4 regions of the Variovorax sp. 278MFTsu5.1 genome follow, and region 3 is predicted to be linked to each of the others. Evidence: predicted binding sites of a transcription regulator. Region 3 holds the regulator's gene; each other region holds the start of a gene.
The links. The regulator LexA, encoded in region 3, represses DNA repair genes until DNA is damaged. The targets are predictions, from matches to a motif close to ACTGTATNNNNATACAGT.

Region 1: ABL844_RS04560 (putative DNA modification/repair radical SAM protein) is a predicted target of LexA. The motif match lies at 3,088-3,105, and genes of this name have one in related genera.
Region 2: ABL844_RS02765 (ATP-dependent helicase) is a predicted target of LexA. The motif match lies at 3,140-3,157, and genes of this name have one in related genera.
Region 4: ABL844_RS21985 (PA0069 family radical SAM protein) is a predicted target of LexA. The motif match lies at 3,683-3,700, and genes of this name have one in related genera.

What each region holds. Positions count from the first base shown of each region.
Region 1 is NZ_CP157622.1:1,062,391-1,067,361, reverse strand. Features, by position in the region: gene ABL844_RS04575 (RNA polymerase sigma factor) at 1-24, opposite strand, end outside; gene ABL844_RS04570 (YgaP family membrane protein) at 28-246, opposite strand; gene ABL844_RS04565 (UdgX family uracil-DNA binding protein) at 358-1,788, opposite strand; gene ABL844_RS04560 (putative DNA modification/repair radical SAM protein) at 1,811-3,073, opposite strand; gene ABL844_RS04555 (DUF6351 family protein) at 3,508-4,971, shown strand, end outside.
Region 2 is NZ_CP157622.1:623,939-628,909, reverse strand. Features, by position in the region: gene ABL844_RS02775 (PTS sugar transporter subunit IIA) at 1-135, opposite strand, end outside; gene hpf (ribosome hibernation-promoting factor, HPF/YfiA family) at 327-656, opposite strand; gene ABL844_RS02765 (ATP-dependent helicase) at 1,006-3,126, opposite strand; gene corA (magnesium/cobalt transporter CorA) at 3,366-4,352, shown strand; gene ABL844_RS02755 (YoaK family protein) at 4,420-4,971, shown strand, end outside.
Region 3 is NZ_CP157622.1:3,782,195-3,787,165, reverse strand. Features, by position in the region: gene ABL844_RS17615 (D-2-hydroxyacid dehydrogenase family protein) at 1-536, opposite strand, end outside; gene ABL844_RS17610 (hypothetical protein) at 661-1,038, opposite strand; gene lexA (transcriptional repressor LexA) at 1,184-1,867, opposite strand; gene ABL844_RS17600 (asparaginase) at 1,941-2,906, shown strand; gene adk (adenylate kinase) at 2,970-3,626, opposite strand; gene kdsB (3-deoxy-manno-octulosonate cytidylyltransferase) at 3,764-4,537, opposite strand; gene ABL844_RS17585 (Trm112 family protein) at 4,534-4,716, opposite strand; gene lpxK (tetraacyldisaccharide 4'-kinase) at 4,697-4,971, opposite strand, start outside.
Region 4 is NZ_CP157622.1:4,718,337-4,723,307, forward strand. Features, by position in the region: gene ABL844_RS21975 (amidase) at 1-1,380, opposite strand, end outside; gene ABL844_RS21980 (LysR family transcriptional regulator) at 1,492-2,391, shown strand; gene ABL844_RS21985 (PA0069 family radical SAM protein) at 2,566-3,654, opposite strand; gene ABL844_RS21990 (GbsR/MarR family transcriptional regulator) at 3,779-4,372, shown strand; gene ABL844_RS21995 (thiol-disulfide oxidoreductase DCC family protein) at 4,432-4,854, shown strand; gene ABL844_RS22000 (SAM-dependent methyltransferase) at 4,884-4,971, shown strand, end outside.

The sequences.
Region 1 (4,971 bases), 2.7 Mb from region 3:
GGTGCGGTCGGTGCCGGAGGCCACGGTTCAGCGCCCTTTTCCGTCGAGCTTGCGCCCGACCATCGCGCACATCGGGCAGAAGCCGAACAGGCCCGTCAGCGCCAGGATGGCGCCCATGAGGGCGACGGCCACGGCAAGCCCGAAGCCGGCGGTACTCCAGCCGATGGCGGCGAAAGCGAGGCCGGCGAGGCCCATGGCGATGCGCAGCGCGCGTTCCCAGCCGGGTAGGTTCTTGGCGTAGAGCATGGCGATTCCTTCGATCCTTCTTGAGTGCTGAGGAAGACCCTCGGACACGAAGAGGCGCCGAGCCCGCGAAACGGTTCGCGGGATGCGCGGATTTTCTTTTTTTCTTTTCTTCTACGCGGGCGCCGCCATCGCCCGCGCGAGGTCGTCCAGCCAGCGCGCCTGCGCCTCGGCACGCTCCGTGGGCGGCAGGCGCAGCAGCGCCGAAGGATGCAGGGTGACGAGCACGGGCCGGCCGTCCCCGCGCTCGCGCAGCCAGGCGCCGCGCTCGGCCTGCACCGCCACCGGCCGCCCGAGCAGGGCGCGCGCGGCGGTGGCGCCCAGGGCCACCAGCGCCTTGGGCTGCACGAGTGCGATCTCGCTGTCCAGCCAGTGGGCGCAGGCCTCGGCTTCGCGCTGGCCGGCGGTCTTGTGGATGCGGCGCTTGCCGCGCAGCTCGTACTTGAAGTGCTTGACGGCGTTGGCCAGGTAGACGCTCTCCCGCGCCCAGCCCAGCTGCGCCATCGCGCGGTCGAGCAACTGGCCCGCCGGCCCGACGAAGGGCCGGCCCGCCAGGTCCTCCTGGTCGCCGGGCTGTTCGCCGACGAGCATGTGATGCGCGCCGGCCGGGCCCTCGCCGCACACGGCCTGGGTGGCGAGCGCGCCGATCGGGCAGGCGCGGCAGCCGTGCGCCGCGGCGCGCAGCGCGTCCAGGTCGGCGGGCGCCGCGCCTTCGGCCGGGCGCGGATGCATCAGCAGCGGCGGGCGGATGCGGCGCGCGGGCGTGGCCGGCGCTTCGATCATCGACTGGCTGCGCGCCTCGGCCGCATCGGCCAGCGGCTGGATCAGCGCGGCCTCGGGCAGGTTGTGCCAGTAGCGGCGCGGCATCTCGCGCCGCATCGTCGCGAACTTGAGCCGCGCGGGGTTGAAGATGTTCTCGTAGTAGGTGAGCCAGAGCTGCTCGCCCTCGTCGGGCGCGGGCTTCTGGCGGCGGTCCGCGCCCTCGCGGAACGACAGCGCCTGCCCGTCCCATTCCACGCACCGCCGCGGCGTGAGGATGGCCCAGCGCATCTGCGCGAAGCGGCGCGCGAAGAAAGGCGCGTTGGCCTCGACGATGCGGTGCTCGGGCTCGAACCACGCGACGTGGCGCTCGGCGCCCTGCGCGTCCACGACGCGGGTGAAGCGCACGAAGGCGCGCATCTTGTGGATGTCGCGGCGCACCGAGCGGGCCATGAGCTGTGCCTGCATCATGTCGGCGTCCAGCGGGTCGTGGCGCAGCGCCGGCTCGTGCACCAGGCGCCACAGCAGGCGGTAGAGCAAGGCCAGGCGCTGCGCGTCGCGGTGCAGGATCACGTCGGCGCACAGTTCGACGAAGGATGCGGGCACGGCCTGCCGGGCTACCGCTGGTGGCACCCGCGCGGGCGGCAGGTCCGGCGCTTCGCCGAACAGATCGTTGCCACCTTCGCTCCATTCGACCTGCTCCGGCGGCACGCCGGCAGCCAGCAGCCGCCGCGCATGGCCGCGGAAGGCATCGAGATCGACCGGGTCTTCGAGACACACGCGCATGCCGATGCCAGGCTTGCCGCCCTCAGAACAGCGCCGCCTGCGCCGGCTCCGCCGCCGCGGCAGCAGAGCCGGACATCGCCATCGCGTTGGCCGCCGGCCGGTGCCCGTCCGCCACCACGAAGGGCAGCACCTTGCGCGCCGGCACGTGCAGGCGCCGCAGGTCGTCGGCACGCACCCGTCGAACGCGCCGCGCCTGCAGCAGCCGCTCCACGGCCTTCACCCCGAGGCCGGGCACGCGCAGCAGCATCTCGCGCGGGGCGTGGTTCAGGTCGACCGGGAAGCGCTCCGCGTGCGCCAGCGCCCAGGCCAGCTTGGGATCGACGTCCAGCCGCAGCAGGCCGTCGGGCGAGGCCACGATCTCCTGGTGCTCGAAGCCGTAGAAGCGCATGAGCCAGTCGGCCTGGTAGAGCCGGTGCTCGCGCATCAACGGCGGCGCGGCCAGCGGCAGCGCGCGGGCCGCGTCGGGAATGGGGCTGAAGGCCGAGTAGTACACGCGCCGCAGCTTGTAGGCGCCGTAGAGCGTGGCGCTGGAGGCCAGGATGTGCCGGTCGTCGGTGGCATCGGCGCCCACGATCATCTGCGTGCTCTGGCCGGCGGGCGCGAAGGGCGGCGGCTTCGCGGCGGCCGGCGCGGCGCCCGGCAGCGCACGGATCGGCACCACGCGGCGCGTCTCCTCGCGGGTGTCGTCGATGCGAAGCCGCAGCCGCGCCATCGAGCGGCGGATGGCGCTCTCGTCCTTCTCCGGAGCCAGCGCGCGCAGGCCCTCGGCGGTGGGCAGCTCGACGTTGATGCTGAGCCGGTCGGCATAGCGGCCGGCGCGCGCCAGCAGTTCGTCGCTGGCGTCGGGAATGGTCTTGAGGTGGATGTAGCCGCGGAAGTCGTGCTCCTCGCGCAGCTGGCGCGCGACCTCGACCACCTGCTCCATCGTGTGGTCGGGCGATTTGACGATGCCGCTGGAGAGGAACAGGCCCTCGATGCAATTGCGCCGGTAGAAGTCGAGCGTGAGCTGCACCACCTCCTCGACCCGGAAGCGCGCCCGCGGCACGTTGCTCGATGCGCGGTTCACGCAGTAGAGGCAGTCGTACTGGCAGTGGTTGGTCAGCAGCACCTTCAACAGCGATATGCAGCGCCCGTCGGGCGCGTAGCTATGGCAGATGCCGGCGCCCTCGGTGGAGCCGATGCCGCGCCCGCCGAGCGAGTCGCGCGGCTGGGAGCCGCTCGACGCGCAGGAAGCGTCGTACTTGGCGGCGTCGGCCAGGATGGCGAGTTTGCGCTGGATGTCCATGGGATCGGTCGAATACTGTATGAATATACAGTTTTAAGCTGATTGTGTCCTGCCCCTGGCGTGCGGTTTTCCGGCCGCGCGGCGCCGGCGATGGCTGGTTTTTCAGCCGCCGATTTGCGGGAAAACCGCAGGCCCTCCGAAAAAACTCCAATGGAATCAGTCACTTGGGTTTGACGGCCTGCGTGGCACATGCGTTGCTATCCATGCGGCACACCCGACAGTGATGGAGACACGCCAATGACCGACCTGCCCGCACTCGCCGCCGCGCCGCCACCGCCGGCCGGCCTCCCACTCACCGCCTCGCACTGACGCGCCGCGCGTCGCGCTTCGATCCGGCCCGCGCCGGGTCGCGCCGCCGCATGGCCGTGCCGGCCAGGGGGAGCCGCTTTTCCCCCATCGCTTGTTCAACCAGAACCACAACGGAGACAGAGAAGATGATCAGAACCCAGAAGAAGAGCACCCGCCTTCGCCCGACCCCCGTGCGCATCGGCACGCTGCTGGCCGTGCTGGCGCTCACCGCCTGCGGCGGCGGCGGCGGCGGAGGTGGAGGCGGCTTCAGCTTCATTCCGCCCGCGGCGGGCGGAGGCGGAGGCGGAGGCGGTGGCGGAGGAGGAGGCGGCGGCACCACGCCCACCGACCCGTCCGGCCCCGGCAACCCGCCGCCGGTCGATGCCACGCTGCGCATCGGCGTGCTGTCCTCGTCGCCGCAGATGGTGACCGGCGACGACGCGCTGGTCGAGCTGGAGCTGCTGCGCGAGAAGGCCGACGGCAGCCTCGCGGTGTCGATCGACGGGCGGGACGTGACGGCGGCGTTCTCGCGCGACCCCGCCAGCGGCCGCCTGGTGGGCAAGGTCACGGGGCTCAAGCTGGGCTCCAACGAGCTGGTCGCCAGCTACGGCGGCTACAGCGCGAAGCTGCAGCTGACGGCCTACCCGATCACCGGCCCGGTGATCTCCGGCCCGCACGAGGAGCCCTTCGTGTGCGGCTACGCCACCTTCACCCGCATGGGCGGCCAGGTGCTCAAGCCGCTGGACGACGGCAAGTGCTCGGTGGAGACGCGCGTCGACTACTACTACCGCACCACCGCCGGCAGCAACGTGCGCTTCGTGCCGGAATCGATCACCGCCTACCCGGCCAACATGGCCTGGCTCACCGTCAACGGCAAGCAGGTGCCTTACGTGGTGCGGCTCGAAAGCGGCACGATCAACCGCGGGCTGTACCAGTCGGCGATCCTGCACGACGTGCTCAACGAGCCCGCGCCCTCGCCCACCTCGCGCCCGGCCGGCTGGAACGGCACGCTGCTCTACCCGCTGGGCGGCGGCTGCCAGGGCGGCTGGTTCCAGCAGGGCAACGACTTCGCCACGCTCATCAACCCAACCTACCAGAGCCGCGGCTTCGCCGTGACCACCTCCACGCTCAACGTCTTCGGCACCAACTGCAACGACCAGCTTTCCTCGGAAACCATCGCGATGGTGAAGGAGCGCTTCATCGAGAACTTCGGCGTGCCCGCCCACACCATCGGCACCGGCGGCTCGGGCGGCTCCTACCAGAGCCACCAGACCAGCGACAACTACCCCGGCCTCTTCGACGGCGTGGTGGTGAGCCAGGTGTTCGCCGACGTCACCTCCTCCACCATCTTCAAGCTGCACGACTCGCGCGTGCTCAACAACTACTTCAACGACCCTGCCACCGCGGCGCTGGCCTACACCACGGGCGAGAAGCAGGCGATCTCGGGCTACCTGCAGATCGGCAACATCCCCAACATGAGCAACAGCGCGGGTCGCCTGGACCCCACTGTTTCGTTCCCCGCGGGCGTGCCCACCGAGCAGCGCTACAACGCGCTGACCAACCCCACGGGCGCGCGCGCGACGGTGTTCGACCACACGGTGAACGTCTAC
Region 2 (4,971 bases), 3.2 Mb from region 3:
GGTGATGAGGGCACGGCCCAGACCGTGAAGGCTTTCGAACAGCAGGCCGGCTTCTTCGAAAGCACGCTTCTTGCTGGTAGCGTCAACGCTCACAAGCACTTGAGCGGGCGGCAGGATGGACGCGAGTCGATTCATGGTGGGTGCAGAGCGGGGGCGATTATGCACCCGCTTGGTAAAAACCCCCAGTCCCCCTATTTACTTTCTGTCTACATGTTGCCCAGAGGCCTCTCGCTCTCCTCTGGGCGACTGCCAAAAGCCCGACCGTGACAGTCGGAAAACAAAAAGCCGCCCGAAGGCGGCCTTGATATGCGAGCCCCGGGGGCTCCTTACATCACGCGCTTGGGCGCCGCGTGATGGTGGTCCTGCAGGCGGTCCTTGTGGCGCACCACCTGGCGGTCGAGCTTGTCGACCAGTTCATCGACCGCAGCGTAGAGATCAGCGTGGCTCGACTCCGCGAACATGTCATTGCCCTTGACGTGGATGTTGCATTCCGCCCTTTGGCGGCGTTCCTTTTCCTTCTGCTTTTCCACCGTGAGGATCACCTTCACATCGACCACCTGGTCGAAATGTCGGATGACCCGGTCCAGCTTGCTCGTGACGTAGGTGCGCAAGGCAGGTGTGACGTCGAGGTGATGACCGCTGATCGTCAAATTCATGAATGACCTCCTGGAATTGACGGTTGGGGGAAATGACCGCGCCGCGGGATGCGGTTTGGCCGGCGAAACGAAACGGGAGTTCTCTCTGGGGGTCTTGAGAAAGAAAAGAGGGAGGTGGGAAGAGGTGAGAAAGAGGGAAGGTCGATTCACTATGCCCAAGCTGTCACGGTATTGCAATACCTGAGTTGCCCGGGGTTTTGCAGCTTCGTGAGCAGCTTTTCACACGCTAGCGAATCGATAGCTGCGGGCACGCGCGGGGCTGGCGATACCGCGATTTGGAAACAAGTGTTTCAGTGCCGGCCCGCCGGTGACCATGCCGGCACAAGGGCCTGTCCATGCCGTCTCCGGTTCAGCGCCAGGCGGCCCGCATCCTGTTGCGCAGATCGATCACCGAGCTGGGCGGCGGCACCGCCGGCGGACGCTCCGGCGGGGGCGGCCAGGTCTGCTGCTCGAAGCCTTCCAGGTCGGCATCGGCGATGAAGCGTGTGCGGTTGGCATACAGGTGCCGGTCGCCGCGCGCCGCCTGCTGCGTGACATGGAAGCGCTGCGGCACCAGCAGGTGCAGGTGGTCGCGCGCCCGTGTCATCGCCACATAGAGCAGGCGCCGCTCCTCCTCCAGTTCTTGCGCGCTCTGCGCGACATCGGCCGGCAGGCAGCCGTCGACCACATTGAGCACGTGAACCGAATTCCATTCCTGCCCCTTGGCCGAATGGATGGTCGAGAGGATCAGGTAGTCCTCGTCCAGCAGCGGCGGCCCCGGTCGGTCGCTGGTGGCTTCGGGCGGATCAAGCGTGAGTTCGGTAAGGAAGCGTTCGCGCGAGGCGTAACCGGCCGCGAGCCGCGCGAGTTGCTCCACGTCGGCGCGCCGCACGCCGGAGGTGTCTTCGTACAGGCGCTCCAGATGCGGCAAATACCAGTCCATCGCCAGCTCGACGTCGGCCGGCCACTTCAGCGCGGGCTCGCGCAGCGCCTCGTAGGCCTTCGCGAAGTCGGCCCATTGCGCGCGCGCGGCGGAGGGCGGCACGAACTCGCGCACCGCCTGGGCCGGGTCGGCCGCCTGCTCCATCGCATCGAGCAGGCGCGCGCTCGTGGCGGGCCCGATACCGGGGATGAGTTGCGTCACGCGAAAGCCCGCCATGCGCCCGCGTGGGTTCTGCGCGAAGCGCAGCACCGCGAGCAGGTCCTTCACATGCGAGGCCTCCAGAAACTTGAGCCCGCCGAACTTCACGAACGGGATGTTGCGCCGCGCCAGCTCGAGTTCGAGCGCGGCGCTGTGCGACGAGGTGCGGAACAGCACCGCCTGCGACTTCAGCGCCAGCCCGCCCTCGCGGTGCGCCAGCACCTTGTCGGCCACCCAGCGCGCCTGCCCAGCCTCGTCGGGCACGAGCACGAGCAGCGGCTTGCCGGCCGACGGCTTGTCGGTCCACAGCGTCTTGGCGTGCCGCTCGGCGGCCTGCGCGATGACGCGGTTCGACACGTCGAGGATCGGCTGCGTCGAGCGGTAGTTGCGCTCCAGCGTGACCACGCGCGCGGGCTGCGTGAACTGCGAGGGGAAGTCGAGGATGTTGCGCACCGTGGCGCCGCGGAAGGAGTAGATCGACTGCGCGTCGTCGCCCACCACCGTCACGCCGCGGCCGTCTGGCTTGAGCGCCAGCAGGATCGCCGCCTGCAGCAGGTTGGTGTCCTGGTACTCGTCGACCAGCACGTGGTCGAAGCGCGCACCGATGTGCGCGGCCAGCGAAGGCTCGGCCGCCATCTCGGCCCAGTAGAGCAGCAGGTCGTCGTAGTCGAGCACGTTCTGCCGCTGCTTGGCCTCGACGTACGCGCCGAAGAGCTTCTTCAGCTCGGCCTCCCACTCGCCGCACCAGGGAAAGGCTTCCTTGAGCACATGGGCCAGCGGCGCGCGGGTGTTCACGCAGCGCGAGTAGATCGACAGGCAGGTGCCCTTTCGCGGGAAGCGGTTGACGGTGGAAGAAAGCCCGAGCTCGTGGCGCACCAGCCCCATCAGGTCTTCGGCGTCGCCACGGTCGTGGATGGTGAAGTTCTCGTCGAGCCCGATCTGCGGCGCGTACTCGCGCAGCAGCCGCGCGCCGATGCCGTGGAAGGTGCCGGCCCACGGCAGCGCGGGCGGCGCCTCCGACTTCAGCCCCAGCACCTGCGCCAGCACGCGGCCGGCGCGGCGCTCCATTTCCTGCGCGGCGCGGCGCGAGAAGGTCAGCAGCAGCAGGCGCTGCGGATCGACGCCGCCGGCGATGAGGCTGGCCACCCGATGCGCCAGCGTACTGGTCTTGCCCGAGCCGGCACCGGCGATCACGAGCAGCGGCCGCTCGTCGGGCGCGGCGATGGCCGCGCCCACGCCGTGCTCCACCGCCGCGCGCTGCGCCTCGTTGAGCGAGGCCAGTGCCTGCGCCAGGCGTTCGGCCTGGGTCTTCGGCGCGGCGGAAAAAACGGGAAGCGCAGTGCTCTGCATGGACCGTGACTTTACTGTATGCCCGTCCAGTCCGGCCACCTCGCCGACATGTGGCCGGTGACATAATCGGGCCACGCTGCAACCGGAGATTTTTCCTATGGAAACCGCCCCGTCTCGGCAGCTTTCAACTCCCTTTCGCTGACGCTTTTTTCGCGCTTCCTGCGCACGTCGGGCCGGGGAATTGAAAGCGCCCCTCCCCTCGCCCACCGTCCAGTCAGTCATTCCCGGGAGTGAGCCCCATGCTCAACATCTTCACGCTCGCCAACGGCCGCCTAGTCCAGGAAGAAATCGAGGCCCTCGAAGAGCTCTCCAGATTCCAGCCGATCTGGGTCGACCTCGAGTCGCCCACGCTCGAAGAGAAGCGCTGGATCAAGCAGTACTACGGCCTGTCCATCCCCGAAGACGCGATGGACGAGGACATCGAGGAATCGGCGCGCTTCTACGAGGAAGACAACGGCGAGCTGCACATCCGCTCCGACTTCCTGATCGACGACGACGAAGCCCCGCGCGCCGTGCGCGTGGCCTTCATCCTCAACCAGCACAACACCGACCTGCGCAGCCGCGGCGTGCTGTTCTCGATCCACGACGAGGACGTGCCCGTGTTCCGCCTGCTGCGCATGCGCGCGAGGCGCGCGCCGGGGCTGATCGAGGACGCCAAGGAAGTGATGCTCAAGCTCTTCGACGCCGACGCCGAATACTCGGCCGACTCGCTGGAGAACATCTACGACGAGCTCGAGGCCGCGAGCAAGAAGGTGCTGTCGGGCAACGTCAGCGACGAGCTGGCCGGCGAGGTGCTCGGCGCCATCGCGCGGCAGGAAGACCTGAACGGGCGCATCCGCCGCAACGTGATGGACACGCGCCGCGCCGTCAGCTTCATGATGCGCAGCAAGATGCTCAACGCCGAGCAGTTCGAGGAGGCCCGCCAGATCCTGCGCGACATCGAGTCACTGGACAACCACACGGCCTTCCTCTTCGACAAGATCAACTTCCTGATGGATGCGACCGTCGGTTTCATCAACATCAACCAGAACAAGACCATCAAGATCTTCTCGGTGGCCAGCGTGGCGCTGCTGCCGCCGACGCTGATCGCCAGTATCTACGGCATGAACTTCAAGTTCATGCCCGAGCTCGACTGGGCCATGGGCTATCCCTACGCCATCGTGCTGATGGCGGCGAGCGCGCTGGTGCCGATGTGGTACTTCCGCCGGCGCGGCTGGCTCAAGTAGCAGAGCCTCCCCGGGCGGCCCCGGTGCTAGAGTGGCTCCGGCCCCAAGCGCCGACCGGAGAGCCATCTTGCGCAGACTTCGCTTTCTTACCAACCGCCACCGCGCGCCGTCGACCAACACCGCGCTGGGCCTCCTGCTGGCCTTCAATGCCGGCGCCATCAACGCGGGCGGCTTTCTCGTGCTGCACATGTACACCTCGCACATGACCGGCTTCGCCTCGCAGCTGGCCGACGGCATGGTGCTGGGCAACGTCAAGCTGCTCTTGAACGCACTGGGCGCGATCCTGGCCTTCCTGACCGGCGCAGCCGTGTGCGCGGTGCTCGTCAACTGGGCTCGCCAGCACCGCATGCACGGCGTGTACGCACTGCCGCTGATGCTGGAGGCGGCGCTGATGTTTCCCTTCGGGCTCATGGGCGCCATCACGCTGACCTGGGCCACGCCCTTCGCGGTACCGCTCACCGTGCTGCTGCTGTCCTTCATCATGGGCCTGCAGAACGCGGTGGCCTCCAAGACCTCGGGCGGCAGCATCCGCACCACCCACATGACCGGCAACATCACCGACATGGGCATCGAGATCGGCAAGATGCTCTACTGGAACCGCCGCTCGAAATCGGCGCCG
Region 3 (4,971 bases):
TGCATGCCGAAGGCCTGCCCGTAGCGCGCCACCAGCTGGCCGATGCGCCCGTAGCCCCAGATGCACAGAGTCTTGCCCTTGAGTACGGAGCCGATGCCGAAATTGGGCGGCATCGAGGCCGACTTGAGCCCGGACTGCTGCCAAGCTCCGTGCTTGAGGTTGCTGATGTACTGCGGCAGCCGGCGCATGGCGGCCATGATGAGCGCCCAGGTGAGCTCGGCGGGCGCCTGGGGAGAGCCGGAACCCTCTGCCACGGCCACGCCGCGCTCGGTGCAGGCCGCGACGTCGATGTGCCCGGCGACGCGCCCGGTCTGGGAAATGAGCTTGAGCTTCGGGAGCTTCTCGATGAGCTGGCGCGAGATCTGGGTGCGTTCGCGGATCAGCACGATCACGTCGGCGTCCTTGAGTCGGACCGACAACTGCCCAATGCCTTTGACCGTGTTGGTATAGACCTTGGCCGCGTAGGCGTCCAGCTTGGAAGCGCAGCGCAGCTTGCGTACGGCGTCCTGGTAATCGTCGAGGATCACAATGTTCATGGCGTGCCATTGTGCCTCGCAGCATTGGAATGTCGCGCCGGCGAACGTTTGGATACCCGCCCTGCAGCCGCTTGCAGAGCGGTTCGGGCCCGGTACAGGATCCGATACCGGGCTCAGTGCAGGTTCAATGCAGACGTGTCGAGCGAGGGGCCGCGGCCAGTGTTTCGGCGGCTTCCAGAGCGGCCAGGCGGTCGAGTTCGGCGCAGACGTCGGCCATGCGGCCGGAGATCAGCACCCGATTGCTGTTGCGCTGCTGGCCCTTGCCGTCGACCACGCGGACCACGCGCAGCGGGCGTGCCGCAGCGGCTGCTTCAGAAGGGGCGGTGCCGCCGGTGCGGGCTGTACAGGCGGGGCGCACGGCCACGTAGCGCAGTCCAGCGGAGGACTCTGCGGAATCGAGATGATCCCTGCGATGGGAGGGGCGGCGTGCGGGCATCAGCCGGTTGGCCAGCGATTGCAGCGGCATCCAGATGTCGGCGATGGCGAGAAGGGCGATTCCCATGTGAACTCCAAAAAAGTATGAGGTTGAACACAGGCAGGATTTCTTGAATCGGCCGCGACAGGGTGATGGCGACTCTTCGCCATACGCCCGCCACCTGTCGCTGCCGGATGGGGTGCTGTTGCTCTGGAAAGCAGGTCGCAGCGGCCTACATCAGCATGGTGTTCCGAATGAGTCCGACGGCGAGGCCTTCGATTTCGAAAGGCTCGCCGGGCTGCACGATGATGGTCGGGTAATCGGGGTTCTCGGCGTGCAGCTCGATGACCTGTTTGTTGCGCTTCAGGCGCTTGACGGTCACTTCGTCGCCCAGGCGCGCGACAACGATCTGGCCGTTGCGTGCTTCCTTGGTGGCCTGCACCGCGAGCAGGTCGCCGTCCATGATGCCGGCGTCGCGCATCGACATGCCGCGCACCTTGAGCAGGTAGTCGGGCTGGCGCTGGAACAGCGTGTTCTCGACGTAGAAGGTCTGGTCGACGTGCTCTTGAGCCAGGATTGGCGAGCCGGCTGCGACGCGGCCGATGAGCGGCAGCGCCAGCTGGGCCATGCCGGGCAGCGAGAGGGAGAACTGTCCACCCTCGCGATGGCGCGTTTCGTTGAGCGAGCGCAGCGCGTCGCCCTTGAGGCGGATGCCGCGGGAAGTGCCGCTGACCAGCTCGATGACGCCCTTTCGCGCCAGTGCCTGCAGGTGCTCTTCGGCGGCATTGGCCGATTTGAATCCGAGTTCATTGGCGATTTCGGCGCGCGTGGGTGGCGCACCGGTGCGTGCGATGGCGCTCTGGATGAGGTCCAGGATCTGCTGCTGGCGGGCTGTAAGCTTCACGGCGAACTGCATGTGTGGTTCCTTGCGGCACTGGTTGGATATCCAGTGCCTGTATTTTTAACCAGTTTTTAGAAGTTGACAAGCCATGGTCAATTCCTCTTCGTCCGAACTGCCGCGCCGTGTGGTGGTTCTGGGCACCGGCGGCACTATCGCGGGCCGGGCCGCCAGCAGCGGCGACAACATCGGCTACACCGCCGCGCAGGTGGGCGTGGCCGACCTGCTGGGCGGCATCGAGGCACCCGACGGCGTGATGCTGGAGGCCGAGCAGGTGGCTCAGGTCGACAGCAAGGACATGTCCTTCGCCATCTGGCAGCAGCTGGCCCGGCGCTGCGCGCACTGGCTGGCGCAGGCCGATGTGGCGGGTGTGGTGATCACGCACGGCACCGACACGATCGAGGAAACCGCGTTCTTCCTGCATTCTGTGCTGGTGCCGTCCAAGCCCGTCGTGCTGACCTGCGCGATGCGCCCGGCCACTGCGCTGTCGCCGGACGGTCCGCAGAACGTTCGTGATGCGATCAGCGTCGCCGCCACACGGGGTGCGCACGGAGTCACCGTGGTGTGCGCGGGGGCGATCCAGGCCGGCGTCGACATTCAAAAGGTCCATACCTATCGGCTGGACGCCTTTGCTTCGGGCGATGCGGGCCCCGTGGGCTATGTGGAGGAGGGCGAGGTACGCCTTGTCCGGTCGTGGCCGCAAGGCGGAACGCTGCCGGTAGTGAAGCTCTTCGGTGCTACCGAGGTGCAGTGGCCACGCGTGGAGATCGTGATGAGCCACGCCGGTGCCAGCGGTGCGGTGATCGAGGCGCTGCTTCAGGCGGGCGGAGTGGATCCTCTGCGCGGGCTGGTGCTTGCCGCCACCGGCAACGGCACCTTGCACCATGCGCTGGAAGCGGCCGCGCTCAAGGCCCGGGACGCCGGCATCGAGGTGCTCCGAGCCACGCGCTGCTCGAGCGGGCGCATCCTGCCGAAGGCGGGGGATCCGCTTCGCGATGCGGGCTCGCTGACGCCCGCGAAGGCCCGCATCGCCCTGATGCTCGAATTGCTGGGCTGAAAGCAGAACCGCCCCTCTGGAGGGGCGGTTTGCTGCGAGTCGGATGATCGGTCGATCTTTCGATCAGCTGCTCAGCGCGGCCAATGCGCGCTGGGTGATCTCGTCGACCGTGCCCACGCCCTTGATGGCGCGGTACTTAGGCGCGGCGGCCGGATCGGCCTTGGCCCAGGCGGAGTAGTAGTCGACCAGCGGACGCGTCTGCTGGCTGTACACGTCGAGCCGCTTGCGCACGGTTTCTTCCTTGTCGTCCTCGCGCTGGATGAGGTCCTCGCCGGTCACGTCGTCCTTGCCTTCCACCTTGGGCGGGTTGAACTTGACGTGGTAGGTGCGGCCCGAAGCCGGATGCGAGCGGCGGCCGCTCATGCGCTCGATGATGTCGCCGAAGGGCACGTCGATCTCGAGCACGTAGTCGAGCTTGACGCCTGCCACCTTCATGGCGTCGGCCTGCGGAATGGTGCGGGGGAAGCCGTCGAACAGGAAGCCGCTAGCGCAGTCGGGCTGCGCGATGCGTTCCTTCACGAGATTGATGATCAGGTCGTCGCTGACCAGTGCGCCGGCGTCCATGACGGCCTTGGCCTGCAGCCCGAGGGGCGTGCCGGCCTTGACGGCTGCGCGCAGCATGTCGCCGGTCGAAATCTGGGGAATGCTGTATTTCTGGCAAATGAAGGCCGCTTGCGTGCCTTTGCCCGCCCCGGGCGCGCCCAGCAAAATTAGTCTCATGGTGTCCTCGGACGGTTCTTAGATTTTGTGTCGCGCCGAGCGTCGGCCCCATGGCTGGGCTGGGCGGAGTTGCTTCGAGGATAGCATGCGTGCCCTTCGGGAAATCCCGCTGTCGGTGGCCGTGGAGACGCGCAGGCTCAGGCGCCGGCCGCCGCGAAGACGGCTCGCACGCGCGCCAGGTCTTCCGGCGTGTCGATGCCGGGCCCCGGCGCCACATGGCTCACATGCACCGCGATGCGATGTCCGTGCCACAGCGCGCGCAGCTGTTCGAGTGCCTCCGTCGACTCGACGGGCGCAGGGGGCAGCGAAGGAAATCGCCGTACGAAGCCGGCGCGGTAGCCGTAGATTCCGATGTGGCGCAGTGCCGCGGGGGTGGCAGGCAGCATCGCAGGTGCGGCGCCATTGGCGGAGCCGTCGCGCCACCAAGGGATCGGCGCGCGGCTGAAGTACATCGCGTTGTCCTGCGCATCGAGCACGACCTTCACGACATTGGGATTCATGAAGTCGCCGACCGAGTCGATCTCGTGGGCGGCGGTGCTCATCGCCGCCTCGGCGTGCGTGGCGAGCGTGGACGCCACGGCGTCGATCAGCGCGGGGTCGATCAGCGGCTCATCGCCCTGTACGTTGACGACGATGTCCTCACCATCCAGGCCCAGTTGCTCGCAGGCTTCGGCCAGCCGGTCGGTGCCGCTGGGGTGATCCTGCCGCGTGAGCACAACCTCGACGCCATGCGCCTTGCAGGCTTCGACGATGGATGGATCGTCGCCAGCGACCACCACGCGTGCAGCGCCCGACTCGCTGGCGCGCTGCGCCACGCGCACCACCATGGGCACGCCGGCGATATCGGCCAGGGGTTTGTTGGGAAGCCGTGTCGACGCGAGCCGCGCCGGAACCAGAACGGTGAAGCTCACAGCCCGAGCTCTTCGTCGGAAAGCGTGCGTGCCTCGTTCTCGAGCAGCACCGGAATGCCGTCGCGCACCGGATACGCCAGGCGGGCGCTGCGCGAGCACAGCTCCTGCTTCTCGGGGTTCCAGGTCAGCGGCCCCTTGGTGACGGGGCAGACGAGCAGTTCAAGCAGCTTGGTATCCATCGAGCGATGATAGCTTTGCGTCGAGTGCGGCGAAGAATTCCGCGGACGGCACGAACTCCAGCGGCACGGCCAGCGCATCGGGCGCCTTGCGCCACAGCTTGACGGCGTCCTTTTCGGTGCAGACGAGGATCTGCTCCTTGCCGGACGGGCGTTGCCAGCTCTCGAAATCGAAGTGATCGGGCAGGGCGATGACGTCGGCGAGCGTCAGGCCGCGGGCGCGCAGCATTTCGAAGAAGGCTTCGGGCCGGGCGATCG
Region 4 (4,971 bases), 940 kb from region 3:
CGGCCTGTGCGCGGCCTCGAAGCCGGCCGCGGCCTGCAGCAGCTGCTGGTCTTCGCGGAAGCGGCCGACCAGCTGCATGCCGATGGGCAGGCCGTCGCGTCCGGCGCCGCAGGGCAGGCTGATGGCGGGATGGCCCGTGAGGTTGAAAGGCATCGTCCACGGGAACCAGTTCGGCCTCAGGTCGGCATAGGACTGGCCGTCGATCTCGATGCTTCCGAACAGGTCCTGGTCGATAGGCAGCGCCGTGCGCGAAAGGGTCGGCGTGAAGATGAAGTCGTGCGTCTCCAGCTGGGCCTGCACCCGGCGAAAGAGCGCGGTCCTGGCGAACATGGCCTGCTGGAAGGCAACGCCGTCGACATGCTGCGCCAGCGCGAGCTGCTGCAGCAGCGAGGGGCTGAGCTTCTCGCCGTGCGCCTCGGCCAGCGGAGCGAAGCGGCCACGCCAGCTGGTGTGGTTGATCACGCGCCACACCGGCTCGACGTCATAGCCCTCGTCGGGCATCTCCTCCAGTTGCGCCCCCATCGAGCGCAGCGTGGCGAGCGCGGCCTCGAAGGCGGCGGCGACGTCGGCGGAGATCGGGCGCCCTTCCAGCGTCGCACGGTACAGGACGCGCTTTCCGCGCAGGTCGGAGGCGGGCCGCAGCGCGTCGAAGTAAGGCTGCGCGGGCACGCCCAGCGACCACGGGTCGCAGCCGTGCGCGCCGGTCATGGCCTGCAGCATGAGCGCGGTGTCGGCCACGTCGCGCGTGGTGGGCGTCACGTAGGTGTAGTTGCCGAAGGCGTCCTGCACCTGGCTGTGCGGCACCACGCCCAGGCTCTGCTTCAGGCCCACAACGCCGTTGCAGGCGGCGGGAATGCGGGTGGAGCCGCCGCCGTCGGTGGCGATGGCCAGGGGCGCGACGCCAGCCGCCATGGAGGCGGCCGCGCCTCCGCTGGAGCCGCCGCTGGTGCGCCTGGCGTCCCATGCGTTGCGGGTGCTGCCGAAGAGAGGCGCATCGGTCATGCACTTGGCACCGAACTCGGACGAGGTGGTCTTGCCGATCAGGATGCCGCCGGCCTGGCGAATGCGCGCCACGGCGAGCGCGTCCTGCGCGGGAACATGGTCGCGGTGCAGCACCGAGCCGTAGGTGGTCCTGACGTCCGCGGTGTCGACGATGTCCTTCGCCGTGAAGGGCAGGCCGTGCAGCAGGCCCTGCGCCTCGCCCTTCATCAGGGCCGCCTCCGCCTTCCTGGCCTCTTCCATGGCCTGCTCGTGGCAGAGGGTGACGAAGCAGTTCAGCAGCGGCTGCACCGCATCGGCGCGGCGCAGCACCTCGGCGACGATCTCCACCGGCGAGAGCTTGCGTTGCGCGACGAGGGAGCGCAGCGTCACGGCGGACATTTCGCAGATCTCGGACTTCGGAAGACGGGGATACTTTTGCATGCGCAAATGATTGATGCGCCCCCAAAGCCAGTCCAATACTGTTTTCTCGAAAAGGCATATGACCAGCGTATGGCAGCACCAGACTTCAGAACGCTCCGCTACTTCGTGGCCGTTGCCGAGGAACGCAGCGTGGGCAAGGCCGCACGGCGGCTCAACATGGCACAGCCACCGCTGTCGGTGCACATCCGAAACCTGGAAGCCTCGGTGGGAACGCCGCTGTTCCAGCGCACGGCGCGCGGCATGGAGATCACCGATGCCGGCAATGCGCTCTTCAGGCGCGCGAAGGAAGCCCTGCTGCTGGCCAACGAGGGCTTCGACGCCGCGCGGGCCATAGGCTCGGGCAGCAGGGGCCGGCTCACTGTCGGAACCATGGTGGTGCTCTCTTACTTGGTGCTGCCCCGCCTGGAGAATGCGCTGCGCGCGAAGCTGCCCGACGTGGAGATCCAGTATGTGGAGCTCAACGCGGTGAACAACATCTCGGCCGTCACCGATTCCGACGTGTCGGTGGCGATCTGCATTCCGCCCATCGCGCATGCCGGCATCTCGGTCGAGCGCATCGGCACCCAGCCGCTGATGCTGGCGGTGCGCGCGGATTCGCCGCTGGCGCGCATGGCCAGCGTTCCGCTGCAGCGGCTCGAGGGCGTGCCGCTCATCGGGCTGCCAGTGCCCGAGGGCGATCTCGACAAGTCGGTGGTGGCCTCGATGCTGCGGCGGCACGGCGTCGGCATGCCCGTCGCGCAGCGGGTCGAGACCATGGTGTCGGCGCTGGCGCTGGTGCTCGCGGGCAAGGGCGTGGCCATCCTGCCCGCATGCGCGCGGATCGGCCGGCCGCCGGGCGTGGTGTTCAGGCCGCTGCGCAACGTCGACGCGAAGATGGAGATCGCCGCCTGCTGGCGCAGCGACTGGGACAGCCCGCTGATCCAGCCCTTCCTGGCGTGCGCGCGGGCCTCCGTGCGACAGGCGGCCTAGCTAGGGCCTGTTCACACTATTTCCGGGGTCGCGTTGGTGCTCCAAGGGGCTGGCTGCAAGGCGCCCGTGCGCAGCAAGGCTGAAGCCTTGCAAGCGCGGGCAACGCCGCAGACGGCCCCTTGGAGCACCAACCCTGGCTGCCCTTCGCGACCCCGGAAATAGTGTGAACAGGCCCTAGAACAGGCTGCCCTGCCCCGCCGCGCCCGGCGGGCGGAACGCGGAAATCTCGAGCGGAATGCGCTCGCGGTTGTAGCCCAGGCGGTTCGCGGCCTTCTGGAAGCGCTGGTGGATCAGGTCGGCCCACAGGCCCGAGCCCTTCATGCGCGTGGCGAAGTCGGCGTCGTAGTCCTTGCCGCCGCGCATTTCGTGGATGCGCGCCATGATGCGGTCGGCGCGCTGCGGGTAGTGCAGCGCCAGCCATTCCTTGAAGAGTGGCGCCACTTCCCACGGCAGCCGCACCACCGTGTAGAAGGCGCTGCGCGCGCCGGCCTCCCATGCGGCTTCGAGCACCTGTTCCATGTCTTCGGTCACGAAGGGGATCTGCGGCGCCACGCTCACGCCCACCGGCACGCCGGCCTCGGTGAGCGTGCGGATGGTGCGCAGCCGCCGGTGCGGCGCCGCGGCGCGGGGCTCCAGCTTGCGGGCGAGGTCGCCGTCGAGCGTGGTCACGGTGATGTAGACGGCCGCCAGGTGGTCGGCGGCCATGGGCGCGATCAGGTCGAGGTCGCGCTCGACGGCGCTCGACTTGGTGACCAGCGCGAACGGGTGCCGCGCCTCGCCCAGCAGCTCGATCACCGAGCGCGTCAGCCGCAGTTCGCGCTCGATGGGCTGGTAGCAGTCGGTGGCGGTGCCGATGGCGATGTAGCTGGGCCGGTAGCTCTTGCGCCCTAGCTCGGTGCGCAGCACCTCGGCGATGTTGCGCTTGGCGATCAGCTTGGTCTCGAAGTCGAGGCCGGGCGACAGGTTGAGGTAGCTGTGCGTGGGCCGCGCGAAGCAGTAGATGCAGCCGTGTTCGCAGCCCCGGTAGGGGTTGAGCGAGCGGTCGAAGTAGATGTCGGGCGAGTCGTTCTCGTTGAGGGCCGACTTCACGTCCTCGAAGCGCACCTCGGTGGCCAGGGGCGTCTCGGCCTCGGCCGCGCCTTCTTCCAGCGTGCCCCAGCCGTCGTCGAAGGCGTCGCGCTCGTCCTTGGAGAAACGGTGTGCGATGTGCGTGGCCGCGCCGCGGCCCTTGATGGCGTGGATGGGAATGAAGGCGGCTGGCATGGTCGGCGACTCCTTGGCAACTCGATTTACTGTTTATTCATACAGTATTCCACCGATTCACCGTCATTGCCGATTTTTTAATTTCTTTCTTGACAGAAATTTCGAGAATCCTAAACTCGGCGCCATGGAACTCACCGACATCCAACGCAAGTTCGTCCTGCACTGGGGCGAAATGGGCTCGCTGTGGGGCGTCAACCGCACCGTCTCGCAGATCCACGCCCTGCTCTTCGCCTACGGCAAGCCCATGAACGCCGAGGAGTTGTGCGACACGCTCGGCGTGGCCCGCTCCAACATCAGCAACAGCCTGAAGGAACTGCAGGCCTGGAACCTGGTCCGCATCACCCACACGCTGGGCGACCGGCGCGACTACTTCGAGACCAGCGTCGACGTGTGGGAGCTGTTCCGCACCGTGGTGCGCGAGCGCAAGGAGCGCGAGTTCGACCCCACGGTGCGCGTGCTGCGCGAGCTGGTGTCCAGCCCCGACTTTCAGAAGGAGCCCGCCGACGCGCAGGACCGCATCCGCTCCACGATGGAGCTCATGGAGAAACTGGCCACCTGGGCCGACGAGATGCTGCGGCTGTCGCCCGGCACGCTCGACAAGGTGATGACGCTGGGTGCCAGCGTGCAGAAGTTCGTTCGCGGCGATTCGTCGCAAGGCGGCAAGGGCGACAAGGGCGAAGACCCGGACGCGCACCACGCCAGCCTGCCCATGATTTGAGTCTCTTTTTTTGCCCAACAATTTCTGTTTTGACAGAAATATCGATAACAAAGAACGCCATGAGCCATACCGTGACACCCACCTATCCGCTCACGATCTATTTCGATGCAAGCTGCGCGATCTGCTCCGCCGAAATGGGCGCCCTCAAGGCACGCGACGCTGCCGGCCGGCTTCAACTGGTCGACTGCTCGCCCATCGGCTTCACCGGCGGCCCGGCACCGCGCGAGGCGCTGATGGCGGCCATCCACGTCTCCAGCGCCGACGGCAAGGTGCACGTCGGCGTGCCGGCCATCCGCATCTGCCGCGCGGCGGTGGGCCTGTCCAGCGGCGGCCTGCTGCTCGACCTGCCGCTGGTCGCGCCGCTGGCCGATCGCGCCTATGCGCTTCTGGCACGCAACCGCTACCGCATTCCGCGCTGGCTGGCCGCCAGGCTGGCGGGACGCGTCGCCCCTTCATGCGATGACGGCAACTGCCGCATCTGAAGAAGAAACAACCACACGGGGAACCCACCATGCCCACCGTCTTCCAGCCCGACTTCCGCATGCCGCGCGGAACTGTCGAGCACACCGGCGCCCCCATCACCGCCGAGGACACGCAGG